3 regions of the Streptomyces sp. NPDC088794 genome follow, and region 2 is predicted to be linked to each of the others. Evidence: predicted binding sites of a transcription regulator. Region 2 holds the regulator's gene; each other region holds the start of a gene.
The links. The regulator HspR, encoded in region 2, represses chaperone genes until heat shock. The targets are predictions, from matches to a motif close to TTGAGNNNNNNNNNCTCAA.
Positions count from the first base shown of each region.

Region 1: dnaK (molecular chaperone DnaK) is a predicted target of HspR. The motif match lies at 1,892-1,910, and genes of this name have one in related genera.
Region 3: lon (endopeptidase La) is a predicted target of HspR. The motif match lies at 3,612-3,630, and genes of this name have one in related genera.

Region 1 is NZ_JBIVKB010000036.1:11,729-17,088, reverse strand. It holds gene ACIP6U_RS48215 (hypothetical protein) at 1-1,263, shown strand, start outside; gene ACIP6U_RS48210 (OsmC family protein) at 1,385-1,813, shown strand; gene dnaK (molecular chaperone DnaK) at 1,957-3,840, shown strand; gene narI (respiratory nitrate reductase subunit gamma) at 3,847-4,569, opposite strand; gene narJ (nitrate reductase molybdenum cofactor assembly chaperone) at 4,566-5,060, opposite strand; gene narH (nitrate reductase subunit beta) at 5,060-5,360, opposite strand, start outside.
Region 2 is NZ_JBIVKB010000006.1:343,280-348,639, reverse strand. It holds gene grpE (nucleotide exchange factor GrpE) at 1-535, shown strand, start outside; gene dnaJ (molecular chaperone DnaJ) at 569-1,762, shown strand; gene ACIP6U_RS20095 (heat shock protein transcriptional repressor HspR) at 1,768-2,229, shown strand; gene ACIP6U_RS20090 (PA14 domain-containing protein) at 2,314-4,281, opposite strand; gene ACIP6U_RS20085 (PA14 domain-containing protein) at 4,287-5,360, opposite strand, start outside.
Region 3 is NZ_JBIVKB010000024.1:135,431-140,790, forward strand. It holds gene ACIP6U_RS44850 (lysozyme) at 234-1,070, shown strand; gene lon (endopeptidase La) at 1,169-3,589, opposite strand; gene ACIP6U_RS44860 (GNAT family N-acetyltransferase) at 3,860-4,501, shown strand; gene ACIP6U_RS44865 (rhomboid-like protein) at 4,491-5,249, opposite strand.

The DNA.
Region 1 (5,360 bases), on a different contig from region 2:
GACTGGCAGCTGGCGTTCGCCACCGCGCTGACCCGGACCGTGTCGGCGGCGATGGACATGGCGGGCGGCCGCCGCGATTCCCTGACCGGACAGATCGCCGAACTGCGGCCCTGGCAGCGGGCGTTGAGCTGGTTCGTCTCCTCCTACCCGCTGCTCGGCGGCATCGCGGCCGGCATCAAGCTGGTCGCCGACGCCGAACTCGCCCGCGCCCACGGCATCGCGGTGGCCGCCGTCAACACCGAGGCCGGCGAGATCTACGTCAACCCGCTGCGGACCTTCGACGACGAGGAGTGGCGGTTCATCCTCGGCCACGAGATGCTGCACGCCGCCCTGCGCCACGGCGACCGCTGCGGCACCCGCGACCCCTACCTCTTCAACATCGCCTGCGACTACGTCGTCAACGGCTGGCTCAGCGAGATGCAGGTCGGCACGATGCCCGAAGGCCTGCTGTACGACCGCGAGTTGACGGGCCTGTCCGCCGAGGAGGTCTACGACCGGATCGCCGGCGACCTGCGCCGCCTGCGCCGCCTGGCCACCCTCCGGGGCAAGGGCGTCGGCGACGTGCTCGGCGCCCCGCTGGGCCCGCCCGGCGACTACGTCGACCTCGACGAGTTCTACCGGCGGGGCCTGTGCCAGGGCCTCGACCTGCACCAGCAGCAGGAGCGCGGCTACCTGCCCGGCGGCCTGATCGAGGAGATCCGCGCCCTCAGCCACCCGCCGCTGCCCTGGGACGCCCGACTGGCCCGCTGGTTCGACGAGTTCGTGCCCCGACCCGAACCGGTGCGCTCCTACGCCCGTCCCTCGCGCCGCCAGTCCTCCACCCCCGACATCCCGCGCGCGGGCCGGTACTTCCCGCCCGAGGAGATCGCCCGCTGCACCTTCGGCGTGGTCCTCGACACCTCCGGCTCGATGGACCGCGTCCTGCTCGGCAAGGCACTCGGCGCGATCGCCTCGTACGCCGAGGCCCGTGACGTACCGGCCGCCCGCGTCGTCTTCTGCGACGCGGCCGCGCACGACGCCGGGTTCGTGCCGGTGACGGAGATCGCCGGCCGCGTCCGCGTGCACGGCCGCGGCGGTACGGTCCTCCAGCCCGGCATCGATCTCCTGCACCGCGCGGACGACTTCCCGCCCGGTGCCCCGATCCTGGTCATCACCGACGGCTGGTGCGACGTCCTGCGGGTGCGACGCGAGCACGCGTACCTGATCCCGCAGGGCGCCCGACTGCCGTTCAGCGCGCGGGGGCCGGTGTTCCGGGTGCGCTGACCTCACGGCGTGGACGACCGTCGTGCCGGTCATGTGGGTGCACCGGCCGAAGGTGTGATCGGATGGTGTCCTGGCACCCGGATACGGGCCCCGCACGGGGCCCCACCCGAAAGGAACAATCGTGGCAACCACGCGCTCCGCACACACCGTCTGGGAAGGCAACCTGATCGAGGGCCAAGGTGTCGTGAACTTCGACTCCTCCGGTGCCATCGAGGCGCAGCCGGTCACGTGGGCTTCGCGCTCTCAGGACGCCAACGGCAAGACCAGCCCGGAAGAGCTGATCGCCGCCGCGCACTCCAGCTGCTTCTCCATGGCGCTGTCGCACGCCCTCAACGGCGCCGGCACCCCGCCCACCAAGCTCGTCACCTCGGCCGACGTGAACTTCCAGCCGGGTGAGGGCATCACCGGCATCCACCTCACGGTCGAGGGCACGGTTCCCGGCATCGACGACGAGGCCTTCGTCGCCGCCGCCGAGGACGCCAAGAAGAACTGCCCGGTCAGCCAGGCGCTCACCGGCACGACCATCACGCTGTCGGCCAAGCTCGCCTGACCCCGTAGGCCTGGTCACTTCTTCGGTGCCGCGTTCCCCGATCGGGGGCGCGGCATCGTCGTTTCCGGGTAGGCGGCATTGACAACAGCGCACTCAAGTTTTGTGCTGTAGTCGGGGAAGTGCCCTGGCGGAAGGGGACCGAAATGGCACGTGCGGTCGGGATCGATCTGGGGACCACGAACTCGGTGGTCGCCGTCCTTGAGGGCGGCGAACCCACCGTCGTCGCCAACGCGGAGGGAGCCAGGACCACACCGTCGGTGGTGGCCTTCGCCAAGAACGGGGAGGTGCTGGTCGGCGAGGTCGCCAAGCGGCAGGCCGTGACGAACGTGGAGCGCACCGCGCGCTCGGTGAAGCGGTACATGGGTGACGCGGAGTGGCGTTTCCCCTCGGAGGGTTCGATCGACGGAACCCGCTACCGGGCGCAGGAGTTGTCCGCCCGGGTGCTGCAGAAGCTGAAGCGGGACGCCGAGGCCTACCTCGGTGAGGACGTCACGGACGCGGTGATCACCGTACCGGCGTACTTCGACGACTCGCAGCGGCAGGCGACCAAGGAGGCCGGGGAGGTCGCGGGCCTGAAGGTGCTGCGGATCATCAACGAGCCGACGGCCGCCGCGCTCGCCTACGGTCTGGACCGGGGTGAGGAGCAGACCGTGCTGGTCTTCGACCTCGGCGGCGGCACCTTCGACGTGTCGTTGCTGGAGATCGGCGACGGTGTCATCGAGGTCAAGGCGACCAACGGCGATACCCACTTGGGCGGTGACGACTGGGACCAGCGGGTCGTCGAGTACCTGGTCAAGAAGTTCAAGGGACAGCAGGGCATCGACCTCGGCACCGACAAGATGGCCCTGCAACGGCTGCGCGAGGGCGCCGAGAAGGCCAAGATCGAGCTGTCCAGCTCGACCGAGACCACCATCAACCTGCCCTACATCACGGCCTCCGCGGCCGGGCCGCTGCACCTCGACGAGAAGATGACCCGGGCGCAGTTCCAGGAGCTGACCGCCGATCTCCTCGACCGCTGCAAGACGCCCTTCCACCAGGCGATCAAGGACGCGAACGTGCCGTTGGCGGCGATCGACCACGTGATCCTGGTCGGCGGCTCTACCCGTATGCCCGCGGTCACCGACCTGGTCAAGGAACTCACCGGCAAGGACCCGCACAAGGGCGTCAACCCGGACGAGGTCGTCGCCGTCGGCGCGGCCCTCCAGGCGGGTGTCATCCGCGGCGACGTCAAGGACGTGCTGCTGCTCGACGTCACCCCGCTGTCCCTCGGCATCGAGACCAAGGGCGGCATCATGACCAAGCTGATCGAGCGCAACACCACGATCCCGACCCGGCGTTCGGAGATCTTCACGACCGCCGCCGACAACCAGCCCTCGGTCGGCATCCAGGTCTACCAGGGCGAACGCGAGATCGCCGCGTACAACAAGAAGTTGGGCGTCTTCGACCTCACAGGGCTGCCGCCCGCCCCGCGTGGGGTGCCGCAGATCGAGGTCGCCTTCGACATCGACGCCAACGGAATCATGCACGTGTCGGCAAAAGACCTCGCCACGGGTCGCGAACAGAAGATGACGGTCACCGGCGGCTCCGCGCTCCCGAAGAACGACATCGACCGCATGATGCGGGAGGCGGAGCAGTACGCCGACGAGGACCGCAAGCGCCGGGAGGCCGCCGAGACCCGCAACCAGGCCGAGCAACTCGTCTACCAGACCGAGAAGTTCGTCCGCGACAACGAGGAGCGCATCCCGGCCGAGACCCGCTCCGAGGTCGAGGCCGCGGCCACGGAGCTGAAGGAACTGCTGGAACAGGACGCCGACACGGCCGCGTTGCGCACGGGCGTGGAGAAACTCGCCTCCGTCAGCCAGCAGATGGGCCAGGCGATGTACGCGCAGGCCGACCGGCCTCCGACGGACGACGCCGACGGCGGTGGCACCGGTACCGAGCAGGACACCTCACCGCAGGACGACGAGGGAGTGGTGGACGCGGAGATCGTCGACGATGACCGGGACACGAAGGGCGGTGCGGCCTAGCCACCCCTAGGAACCGGTCTTCTCCCAACCCCTACGCTCCGGCCGCGGCCCCAACTGCCTGGGGTCGCGGCTGCGGTAGACCACGTACGGGCGGAACAGATACTGGACCGGCGCGCTGAACATGTGGACCAGGCGGGTGTACGGCACCAGCGCGATCAGTGTCATGCCGATGACGGCGTGGATCTGGTACAGCACCGGCACGCCCGCCATCAGCTCCGTCCTCGGCTGGAGGGTGAACAGGCTGCGGGCCCAAGGGGCGATGGACCGGCGGTAGTTGTAGCCGTCGCCGGAGGCGTGGGTCAGTTTCGCCACCATGCCCAGCGCGATCGCCGCGAGCAGCACGACGTACATGAGCTTGTCGTTGACCGTGGTCGCCCGGAACACGGGGGCGTTCGTACGGCGGCGGTAGAGCAGGAGCAGGATGCCGGCGACCGTGAGGACACCGGCCGCGGTGCCGCCGTAGAGCGAGAGCAGGTGGTAGACGTGCTCGCCGATACCGGCCGCGTGGGTCCATGACTCGGGGACGAACAGGCCCACCAGGTGACCGGCGAGGACGAAGAGGATGCCGTAGTGGAAGGCGGGGGAGGCGATGTTCAGGAGCCTCGACTCGTAGACCTGCGATGAGCGTGTCGTCCAGCCGAACTTGTCGTAGCGATGGCGCCAGAACAGGCCGGCGACCAGGAGGACGAAGGCGAGATAGGGCAGGGCGCCCCACAGGAACGTGCTCATCGGCGGGCCTCGGTGGGAGCGGGCGGCAGGGTGGCGCAGACGGCGTCCAGGACGGACGCGTAGGGCGTGCCGAAGTCGGCGAGGCGGGCGCGGAGTTGGTCCAGGGCGGCGCGGTACTCGGAGAGGAGTTCGAGGTTGCCGGTGCGGGACGTGAACTCCAGGACCGCCGGCAGGAAGTCCGGCAGCTCCTCGCCGGTGAACTCCAACTCGTGCGCGCGGTACAGCTCCTTGAAGCGGACCAGGGACATCCCGCGCCGCCGGGTGTCGCCGTCGTGCCACCAGCTCAGGTACAGGCTGTGCCGGTTCTTGAAGTCGAAGACCTGGACGTAGTGCGCGGCCAGGTCCTGCGGTGGGGTGAGGGCCGCGTGGTCGACGAACTCCCGTAGTTGCGGGGCGGCTTCGCGCAGCAGCGGGAGCCGGGCGCGGAAGTCGTCGTCGGGGTAGGTCAGGCAGAGCGCGGCCGCCTGGTACAGCACAGCGTCCGAGGGCATCAGGCATCCTTCGCGTCGTGGTCCGGCCGGTCCGGGTGGTCCGCGGTCTGGCGGTCGCGCAGGGCGTGGAAGTTCTCCACGGACACGATCGGCAGCAGCTTGCGCCCCGAGTCCTGGCCGAACGGCCCGTCGCCGCCCATCCCGGGACCGTCCGCGTGGTCGAGGCTGCACTCGTCGGGCAGCGCGGACTCCTCGAGGCGGCGCGCGTCCCCGACCGCCGCCGTCGGAATCACGTACCGGTCCTCGTACTTGGCGATCGCCAGCAGCCGGTACATCGCCTCGATCTCGGCGGGTTCCATG
Region 2 (5,360 bases):
GGACGCAAGTCTGCAGATCGCCGGTCTGACGGCCCAGCTGGACCAGGTGCGCAAGGCGCTCGAGGAGCGCACCGCGGACCTCCAGCGGCTGCAGGCCGAATTCCAGAACTACCGCCGCCGCGTGGAGCGGGACCGGATCACGGTCAAGGAGATCGCCGTGGCGAACCTCCTGACCGAACTCCTGCCCGTGCTCGACGACATCGGCCGCGCGCGGGAACACGGCGAGTTCGTCGGCGGTTTCAAGTCCGTCGGGGAGTCGCTGGAGACCGTCGCGGCGAAGATGGGACTTCAGCAGTTCGGCAAGGAGGGCGAGCCCTTCGACCCGACCATCCACGAGGCCCTGATGCACTCGTACGCGCCGGACGTCACCGAGACGACCTGCGTGGCGATCCTGCAGCCCGGGTATCGCTTCGGCGAGCGCACCATCCGCCCCGCGCGGGTGGCCGTCGCCGAACCCCAGCCCGGGGCGCAGCCCGTCAAGGCCGAGGACGTCGAGGCCGATGACGAGAAGGACAACGGCCCTGAGGAGGGCTGACGTAGACACCGTACGAAAGGAGGGACGTCGAGGATGAGCACCAAGGACTTCATCGAGAAGGACTACTACAAGGTCCTCGGCGTCCCCAAGGACGCCACCGAGGCCGAGATCAAGAAGGCGTACCGGAAGCTCGCCCGCGAGTTCCACCCGGACGCCAACAAGGGCAACGCCAAGGCGGAGGAGCGCTTCAAGGAGATCTCCGAGGCGAACGACGTCCTCGGCGACCCCAAGAAGCGCAAGGAGTACGACGAGGCCCGCGCCCTCTTCGGCAACGGCGGCTACCGCCCGGGGCCGGGCGGCGCGGGCGGCGGCAACTTCAACTTCGACCTGGGTGACCTCTTCGGAGGCGGCGCCCAGGGCGGCGGCGGTGGCGGCCAAGGCGCCGGCGGCTTCGGCGGCGGCCTCGGCGACGTCTTCGGGGGCCTGTTCAACCGCGGCGGCGCGGGCACGACCCGTACCCAGCCGCGGCGCGGCCAGGACATCGACACCGAGGTCAGCCTCAGCTTCACCGAGGCGATCGAGGGGGCGACGGTCCCGCTGCGGATGTCCTCGCAGTCCCCCTGCAAGGCCTGTTCGGGCACCGGCGACGCGAACGGCAACCCCCGGGTGTGCCCGACCTGCGTCGGCACCGGCCAGGTGGCCCGGGGTTCGGGCGGCGGCTTCTCGCTCACCGACCCCTGCCCCGACTGCAAGGGCCGCGGCCTGATCGCCGAGACCCCCTGCGAGGTCTGCAAGGGCAGCGGCCGGGCCAAGTCCTCCAGGACCATGCAGGTCCGCATCCCCGCCGGGGTGGCGGACAGCCAGCGGATCCGGCTGCGCGGCAAGGGCGCACCGGGCGAGCGCGGCGGTCCGGCGGGCGACCTGTACGTCACCGTGCACGTCGACGCCCACCCGGTCTTCGGCCGCAGGGACGACAACCTCACGGTGACCGTGCCGGTGACGTTCTCCGAGGCGGCACTCGGCGGCGAGGTCAGGGTCCCCACCCTGGGCGGACCGCCGGTCACCCTGAAACTGCCGCCCGGCACGCCCAACGGCCGCACCATGCGCGCCCGCGGCAAGGGCGCGGTCCGCAAGGACGGCACCCGCGGGGACCTGCTGGTCACCGTCGAGGTGAGTGTTCCGAAGGACGTGACGGGGAAGGCTCGTGACGCACTGGAGGCGTACCGAGAGGCGACCGCGGGCGAGGACCCGCGGGCGGAGCTGTTCCAGGCCGCGAAGGGAGCTTGAGAGTGATGGACGGCCGTCGACGCAGTGACAATTTCCGGGGGCCATATGAACTGACCGAGGAAACCCCGGTCTACGTCATCTCGGTGGCGGCCCAGCTCTCCGGCCTGCACCCGCAGACGCTGCGCCAGTACGACCGCCTCGGCCTGGTCTCCCCGGACCGCACGGCCGGGCGCGGTCGCCGCTACTCGGCCCGCGACATCGAACTGCTGCGCACCGTCCAGCAGTTGTCGCAGAACGAGGGCATCAACCTGGCCGGCATCAAGCGCATCATCGAGCTGGAGAACCAGGTCATCGCGCTCCAGCAGCGCGTCGCCGAGCTCCAGTCGGCGGTCGAGGGCGCGGCGGCGGCGATGCAGCAGCGCGAGGCCGCGGTGCACGCCTCGTACCGGCGCGACCTGGTGCCGTACCAGGAGGTGCAGCAGACCAGCGCGTTGGTGGTGTGGCGGCCGAAGCGGCAGCCCGAGTAGTCACCATCTGGCAGGAGGGGCCCGGAGATTTCTCCGGGCCCCTCTCGCATGCCGGTCCTGCTCGGGCACGTGCTCAGATCGCGGCTACGGCTCCAGGATCGCCCAGTCCGCCCCGGGTGCCGACTCCGTGCCGTCGGCGTACAGCGCGCTCACCCAGTAGTGGTGGGTGGTGCCGCGGGCGGCGGTGGTGTCGGCGTAGGAGCGGTCCGTGGTGGTCGCGAGCTTGTCGTACGCCTCGGTGGCCGGGTTCCAGCGGTAGACCTGGTAGCCCGTCGCCGAGTCGACCGTGTTCCACTCCAGGTCGACGCCCGAGTCGGACGCGGCCGCCGTCAGGCTGACCGGTGAGTCCTCCGGGGTCGCCACCGACGGGGTCAGGTCCAACTCGTCGACGGTGACGGCGTACACGGGACCCGACGACCATCTGGTGGAGTTGCCCGCGGTGTCGACCGCGGCCACGAAGTAGCAGCGGTGGTCGCCGTCGGGCAGGGTCACGTCCGTGTAGCGCGAGGTGGACGGGGACAGCCATGCCCACTCCGACATGGAGCAGACCTGGTCCTCGCCCTCCTCGCCGAGGACCGTGCCCCGGTAGACCGCGTACCGGGCCAGGTCGGGCTCGGTGTTGTCGGCCCAGTCCAGCTCGATGCCGTACTCCGTGGCCGTCGCGGTCAGTCCGGTCACCGGGGCCGGCGCCTTGTCCGAGGCGAGCGGGGTGACGGTGACCGTCGCGGAGGGGAGGGAGACGGCGTGCGCCTGGTCCTCCGTCGTCACCGCGTAGTGGTACGTGGTGTCTTCCTCCGCCGCGTAGTCGCCGCAGCTGTACCGCCGTGACCCGTCGGCGCGTTCGCTGTACGTCGTGGTGCACGTCACCGGTGTGCCGGACGTGTTCACCGGCAGGGTCGTCGAGCGGTACACGTGGAAGGTGAGGACGCGCGCGTCCTCCGGCTTCACCGTCCAGGACAGCAGCGCGGCGCCGATGTCCGCCGTCGCCGTGAGGTCGCGCGGCGCGGCGGGCGGCCGGTGCGCGTTCACGGTGTCGGTGTACGGGGAGAGATGACCGGAGCCGTCCACCGCGGCGACCTTGTAGGAGTACGTGGTGACCCGGTCGAGCGTGTCGTCGCTGAGGTGGTTCGAGTTGACGTCGGTGACCTTGTCGGCGCCGCCCGGATTGGTGCGCACCACCCGGTACTTGACCGCGCCGGGCACCGTCCGCCAGGACAGGTCGGCGGCGGTGTCCGTGACCGAGGAGGCCAGGCCGAACGGCGCGGTCAGCGTGATGCTGGTGACCGACTGGTCGGCGGTGCCCGCCGATTCGTTGCCCGCCTTGTCGTACGCGCGCACCTCGTAGTAGTAGGTCGCGCCGGTCGCGGGCGGGGTGTCCGTGTACGAGGTGCCGGTCGTGCCGGTCAGGCGCGTCCAGCTGGTGCTGTCCCGCAGCCGCCGGTAGACCCGGTAGCCCGCGAGATCCATCTCGACGTTCTTGCCCCAGCTCAGCTTCGCCTTGTTGCTCGCGGTGTCGTACGACACCAGCGGGTCCTTCGGCGTGAGCGGCTTGACCTTGTCGACGGTGGCCGAAGTGCGGGGCGTGTACGTGAACTTGACCTTGGCGGCGCCGGTCCAGTTCACGTAGTCGATCCGCAGGGTGTGCTTGCCCTTGGGGACGGTCACGTTGACGGTCTTGCCTACGGCCTTGGACGTGTTCTTCCACAGGTCGACCTTGCGGACGCCGTCGACGTACACCCGTATCCCGTCGAGCCCCGAGGCGACGAGGGCGAAGGGCCCGCCGGAACCGAAGTCCCGGGTCACGCTCCAGCGCACGCCGAAGTTGTCCTTCGGGAGGCCGGAGGCGGGGGCGCCGCTCCAGCTCTCGTCGACCGCGCTGTCGCAGTCGGTCTTCTTCGGGGTGCCCTTGAAGGTGGTGTTCGCGAAGAACTGCCGCTTCAGAACAGGGGAGTTGCAGCTGGTGGCGGCCGATGCGGAGGGCGCGGCCACGGTGGTGAGGAGACCGGCCGTGGTGGTCAGCACCACGGCCGTCGCCTGGAGGGTGGTCTTCACCCGGGTCACTCCCCGCTCGGCAGGGACACGGCCGCGTCCACGTTGCTGAAGGTCTCCGAGCCGTCGGGGGCGACGACCGAGAGCAGGTAGTGGACGGTCGTGCCGCGGGGCAGGGTCCTGTCGACGTAGCTGGTGGCGGTGGGCGCCAGCGGTACGTCGGTCACGCGGACGTAGGCGCCGCTCGTACGGTCCCAGCGGTACACGTTGATGCCGGCGGCCTCCGTCGCGACCGAGTCCGCGCAGTCGATGTACATGCCGCCCGCGTCGCCGCGGGTCGTGTACGCGGTCACGGAGCACGGCGCGGTGTCCTCGGGGACGGTCGTCGGCCGCAGGTCCTGCTCGGTGACGGTGACCGAGGCGACGGGGCTGTCCCAGTAGGCGCCGGTGAATTCGGCGTAGTTGCCGTAGATGTCGGCCGGGACGACGACGTAGGTCTTCTCCTCACCGTCCGCGACCTCCGGGCCGACGACGAACTCCGAGGTGCCGGCGGGTACTTCGCCGAGGAAGTCCGGCGTGCAGCACGACCGGTACTCGTAGACCTCGTAGTGGGCCAGGTCGGTCGCCGGACTGTCCGCCCAGTCCAACCTGACGCCGTACTCAAGGGGTTCGGCGGTCAGGCCGGTCACGGGCGGTGGCGCCTTCTCGTCGCCGGGGCGGGTGACGGTCATGTCGGCGGAGCCGGTGGACCAGCGGCCCGCGGTGTTCCTCCGGGTCATCACGTAGTGGTACGTGGCGCCCTGGTCGCCGTCGTAGTCGACACAGGTGCGGACCTTGTTGCCGGCCGCGTCCGTGGTGACCTTGCGGCTGCGGCAGTCGGTGAGGTTCGCGTAGGTGGTCGCCACCGGGGACGTGGTCGAGCGGTAGACCTCGTAGTCGGCGGTGTCACCGCCCGGCGCCTCGGTCCAGGTGAACACCGCGCCGTAACTCGGCACGGTCGCCGTCACGTTCTGCGGCGGGAGGATGGACCGGGTGGAGCGGACGACGTTGGAGTCCCGCCCGTTCTTCGCCGCGTCCAGCGCCGTGACCTTGTAGTCGTAGGCGTGGCCGTAGCTCGCGCCGGTGTCGGCGTAGCCGGTGCC
Region 3 (5,360 bases), on a different contig from region 2:
TCGTCCACGTCAGCCCCTGCCTCGCTGTTCCCGGGGTTTCCCGGTCCTGAAAGTTTCCGCCGAACGCCGTCGTCGCCGCAGCTCGGCAAGTATTTCGCAGGGCTAGACCAACGGCAGCCTCTGGCCCCTCTTCCCACCTGCTCGTCGAGCTGCGTAGCGTCTCCACCAGACCTTGACTGGCATGCTCACGCCAGCAGAGGCCGTTCCCCCCACCTCTCCCTCGGAGGCACGCCATGCCCGTGCACAGACCCGGATCGGCCCGCCCCGGACACCTCTCCCCCACCCTCCTCGCCTTCCTCGCCGGACTCCTGCTCGCCGCCCTCACCCTCGTCCTCGCCGTCCCGGCCTCCGCCGCCGATACCCCCGCCCGGGGCTCCGCCCGGATGGGCATCGGTGTCCTCTCCCACGACGGCAGCGCCGGCACGCCGGTTCCCGGTGACGCCACCCAGACCGAGGGCGTCGACGTCTCCGGCTACCAGGGCAACGTCGCCTGGGCGACCCTGTGGAGCAGCGGGGTCCGGTGGGCGTACACCAAGGCGACGGAAGGCACGTACTACACGAACCCGTACTTCGCCCAGCAGTACAACGGCTCCTACGACGTCGGCATGATCCGCGGCGCGTACCACTTCGCCACCCCCGACACCACCAGCGGCGCCACCCAGGCCAACTACTTCGCCGACCACGGCGGCGCCTGGTCCCGGGACGGCAGGACCCTGCCCGGCGTCCTCGACATCGAGTGGAACCCCTACGGCGCCGCCTGCTACGGCAAGACCACCGCGGCGATGGTCAGCTGGATCGCCGACTTCCTGAACACCTACAAGGCCCGCACGGGCCGTGACGCCGTCATCTACACCGCCACCAGCTGGTGGACGCAGTGCACCGGCGACTACGCCGGCTTCGCCTCCGCCAACCCGCTGTGGATCGCCCGGTACGCCACCGCCCCGGGGACGCTGCCGGCCGGGTGGAGCTACTACACGATGTGGCAGTACACCTCGTCCGGACCGACCGTGGGCGACCACGACAAGTTCAACGGGGCGCTGGACCGGGTCGTGGCCCTTGCCAACGGCTGACGCGGACAGCACAGCGGACAGGACATGAGACAGGGCGTAGGAAAAAGGCCCGGGCCTCCCTCACGGGACCCGGGCCTTCCCCTATCCGTTGGCGTCCGTCACGCCGCCACCGGAACCTCCGACTCCGTCTCCGCGCCGTTGGTGGCCGGCGACAGGGCCAGTTCCAGGACCTGGCGGACGTCGGTCACGGCGTGGACGTCGAGCTTGTCCAGGACCTCCGCGGGGACGTCGTCCAGATCGGGTTCGTTGCGCTTGGGGATGATGACGGTGGTGACGCCCGCCCGGTGCGCGGCCAGCAGCTTCTGCTTGACGCCACCGATCGGGAGCACCCGGCCGGTCAGCGAGACCTCACCCGTCATGGCCACGTCCGTGCGGACCAGGCGCCCCGACAGGAGCGAGGCCAGGGCCGTCGTCATGGTGACGCCGGCGCTCGGGCCGTCCTTGGGGACCGCGCCCGCCGGGAAGTGGATGTGCACACCGCGGTCCTTGAGGTCCGCGACCGGCAGTTCCAGTTCGGCTCCGTGCGAGCGCAGGAAGGACAGCGCGATCTGCGCCGACTCCTTCATCACGTCGCCCAGCTGACCGGTGAGGGTCAGGCCCGCCGCGCCCGTCTCCGGGTCCGCGAGGGACGCCTCGACGAACAGGACGTCTCCGCCGGCTCCGGTGACCGCGAGGCCGGTGGCGACACCCGGGACCGCCGTACGGCGCTCGGCCGGGTCCTGCGCCGACTCCGGGACGTGGTGCGGGCGGCCGATCAGGGCGCGCAGGTCCTCGTCCGTGACGGTGAACGGCAGCTTCCGCTCGCCGAGTTCGTGCTGCGCCGCGACCTTGCGGAGCAGCCGTGCGATGGAGCGCTCCAGGGTGCGGACGCCCGCCTCGCGCGTGTACTCGCCGGAGAGCTTGCGCAGGGCGCTCTCGTCGATGACCACCTCGTCCTCGTTCAGACCCGCCCGCTCCAGCTGGCGCGGGAGCAGGTGGTCGCGGGCGATGACGACCTTCTCGTCCTCGGTGTAGCCGTCGAGCCGGACCAGTTCCATCCGGTCCAGGAGGGCCTCCGGGATGGCTTCGAGCACGTTGGCCGTCGCCAGGAAGACCACGTCGCTCAGGTCGAGCTCGACCTCCAGGTAGTGGTCGCGGAAGGTGTGGTTCTGCGCCGGGTCCAGGACCTCCAGGAGGGCCGCCGCGGGGTCGCCTCGGAAGTCCGAGCCGACCTTGTCGATCTCGTCCAGCAGGACGACCGGGTTCATCGAACCGGCCTCCTTGATGGCCCGCACGATCCGGCCGGGCAGCGCGCCGACGTACGTACGCCGGTGACCGCGCACCTCGGCCTCGTCGCGGACGCCGCCGAGGGCGACGCGGACGAACTTGCGGCCCATGGCGTGCGCGACGGACTCGCCGAGCGAGGTCTTGCCGACGCCGGGCGGGCCGACGAGGGCCAGGACGGCACCGCCGCGCCGGCCGCCGATGACACCCAGACCACGGTCGGTACGGCGTTTGCGCACCGCCAGGTACTCGGTGATGCGCGCCTTCACGTCCTCCAGGCCGGAGTGCTCGGCGTCGAGGATCGCCTTGGCGCCCCGGATGTCGTACTCGTCCTCGGTCCGCTCGTTCCACGGCAGTTCGAGGACCGTGTCCAGCCAGGTGCGGATCCAGGAGCCCTCGGGGGACTGGTCGCTGGACCGCTCCAGCTTCTCGACCTCCTTGAGCGCGGCCTCACGGACCTTCTCGGGCAGGTCGGCGGCCTCCACGCGGGCGCGGTAGTCGTCGGACTCCTCGCCCTCCTGCTCGCCGTTCAGATCGCGCAGCTCCTTGCGGACCGCCTCCAGCTGGCGGCGGAGCAGGAACTCGCGCTGCTGCTTGTCGACGCCCTCCTGGACGTCCTTGGCGATCGTCTCGGCCACGTCCTGCTCGGCGAGGTGGTCGCGCAGCTGCTGGGTGGCGAGCTTGAGGCGGGCGATCGGCTCGCTGGTCTCCAGCAGCTCGATCTTCTGGTCGGTGGTGAGGAACGGCGAGTAACCGGAGTTGTCGGCGAGCTGGCCCACGTCGTCGATGGCCTGGACGCGGTCCACGACCTGCCAGGCGGCGCGCTTGCGCAGCCAGGCGGTGGCGAGCGCCTTGTACTCCTTCACAAGTTCGGTGACGTGACCGGGCAACGGCTCGGGCACGGTCTCCTCGATCCGGGTGCCCTCGACCCACAGGGCGGCACCCGGTCCGGTGGTACCGGCGCCGATCCGGACCCGGCCGCGAGCGCGGATCAGGGCACCCGGGTCGCCGTCGGCCAGTCGGCCGACCTGCTCCACGGTGCCGAGCACGCCGGTGCTCGGGTAGGTCCCGTCGATCCGTGGGACCAACAGCACCCGCGGCTTTCCGGGCTCGTTCCGGGCGGCGGCCTGTGCGGCCTCCACCGCGGCACGTACATCGGTGTCGTTCAGGTCCAGCGGAACCACCATGCCGGGCAGCACGACCTCGCCGTCGAGCGGCAGCACGGGCAGGGTGAGCGGTGTGGACGTCGAAGCCATGATCTCCCCTTCGGCATTCAAGTTGAGCTATGCCGACTCAATGCGTGGCGCTTCGCGGATGTTCCCGGTTCACCGTTCGCTCTGAGCAAACCGGCGTTGAGCTGGACGTTTACTGGGGGCTGCGCCCCCAGACCCCCGCGTCGGCCCTGAAGGGGCCTTGTCCTCAAACGCCGGACGGGCTGATTTATGCCCCGCCCGATGTGAGGGGTGCCGCCGATCCATGGGTATGTAATAGTCTGACCTCCAGAGCAATCCTTACGGGAGGATGTTGTGAACGACCTCGTACACGCCTGGGTCAGCGGGTGGGTTCTGTCGCGCGGGGCCGCGCCGCCCGTCGAGGAGCCGTGGGGGTGGAGTGTCGACGTGGGGCAGGTCGAGCAGGTCTCCCGGAGGGTGCTGGGGGACATCGGCGACGACGTCGAGGAGACCGTCGTACGGAAGGTGGCGGACTCCGTGACGGGGTACGGCGTCTGGCTGAAGGTGTTCACGGATCCGACGCTGGTACGGGGATGGGTGGGCCCGGGGTGGTGGATCGACCCGAACCCGGGGTTCCTGATGTCCGTACCGCTGACCCGGGACGCACCGCCGGCCGCGCCGGACGGCTACCGGCTGCGCACCTGGACCCGCGGCCCCGTCACCCAGGCAGTGGTGACGGCCCCGGACGGCGCCCTGGCGGCGCGCGGACAGGTCGGCGTCAGCGGGCCGACGGCCGTGGTGGACCGGGTGGAGACGGCCCCGGCTCATCGCCGCAGGGGGTTGGGGGGTCTCGTAGTGCGCACCCTTCAGGCGACCGCGGCCGAACAGGGCGCCCGGACCGGCGTCCTCGCGGGCACCCCCGACGGACGGGCACTGTACGAGCACCTCGGCTGGACCACCGCCGCACTCCTGACGAGCGCCAAGTTCACCGGCTGAGGGTCCCCCGCCACCGGCGGACCACCGGCCACAGCGCCAGCCCTATCGCGAGCGAGAACACGTGCCCCCAGTTCGTCAGGGGATCCGTGAACGCGATCAGGTCCTCGATCAGCATCCCGCCGAACAGCACCACCAACGGCCACCGCACCCACGGGGACACCAGTCCGGCCAGCGCCCCGACACACGTGGCGACGCCGAAGCTGATGCCGTAGTCCATCCGGTGCAGCGAGCTGTCCGGCAGGTGCCCGACCAGCACCGCGAGCCCCACCGGGACCTCCGTCGCGAGGGTCGCCAGGATGTGCCCGGTCAGGAAGACGACCGCCGTACGCGCCCCGCCTATCCGCCGCTCCAGCGCGGTGAGGACGAGCAGGAAGAGGACGGCGTACGGCGTGACGATCCCGCCCGCGATCCACAGTGCGCTGGTGAGCAGCACCAGCATCGGGGTGCGTACGAGGTGGGCCACGTCCGTACTGGAGCCCTGGTGGAGGGCGTGCACAAAAGAGGGTGCCGCGTCGGCGACCAGGAGTGAGGTGAGGGCGAGGACGACCGCGAAGCCGAAGGTGAACGGTGTGCCGGTGGGGGTGGGGAGGAGACGCCGGACGCGCGGGACTCGAAGAGCCTTCGCCGGGGATATCGGTACCGGCGTCCCGTCCATGTCACCGGTGGACGCGGCGCAGCGGCTCCGCTGCCTCGGTACTCCGTCCAGCAGACCGGAGGCCTTCGCGTCGGTCGGGGTGGCGGGTTCCACGGTGAGGCGCTCCTTCCGTTTCACCTCCAGCCTTCGACGCCCCCAGGGTCTCTGTCTATGACCGACGCCACGCGGGAGGCGATTCTCAGGAACCTCTCAGGCTTCCTGGAC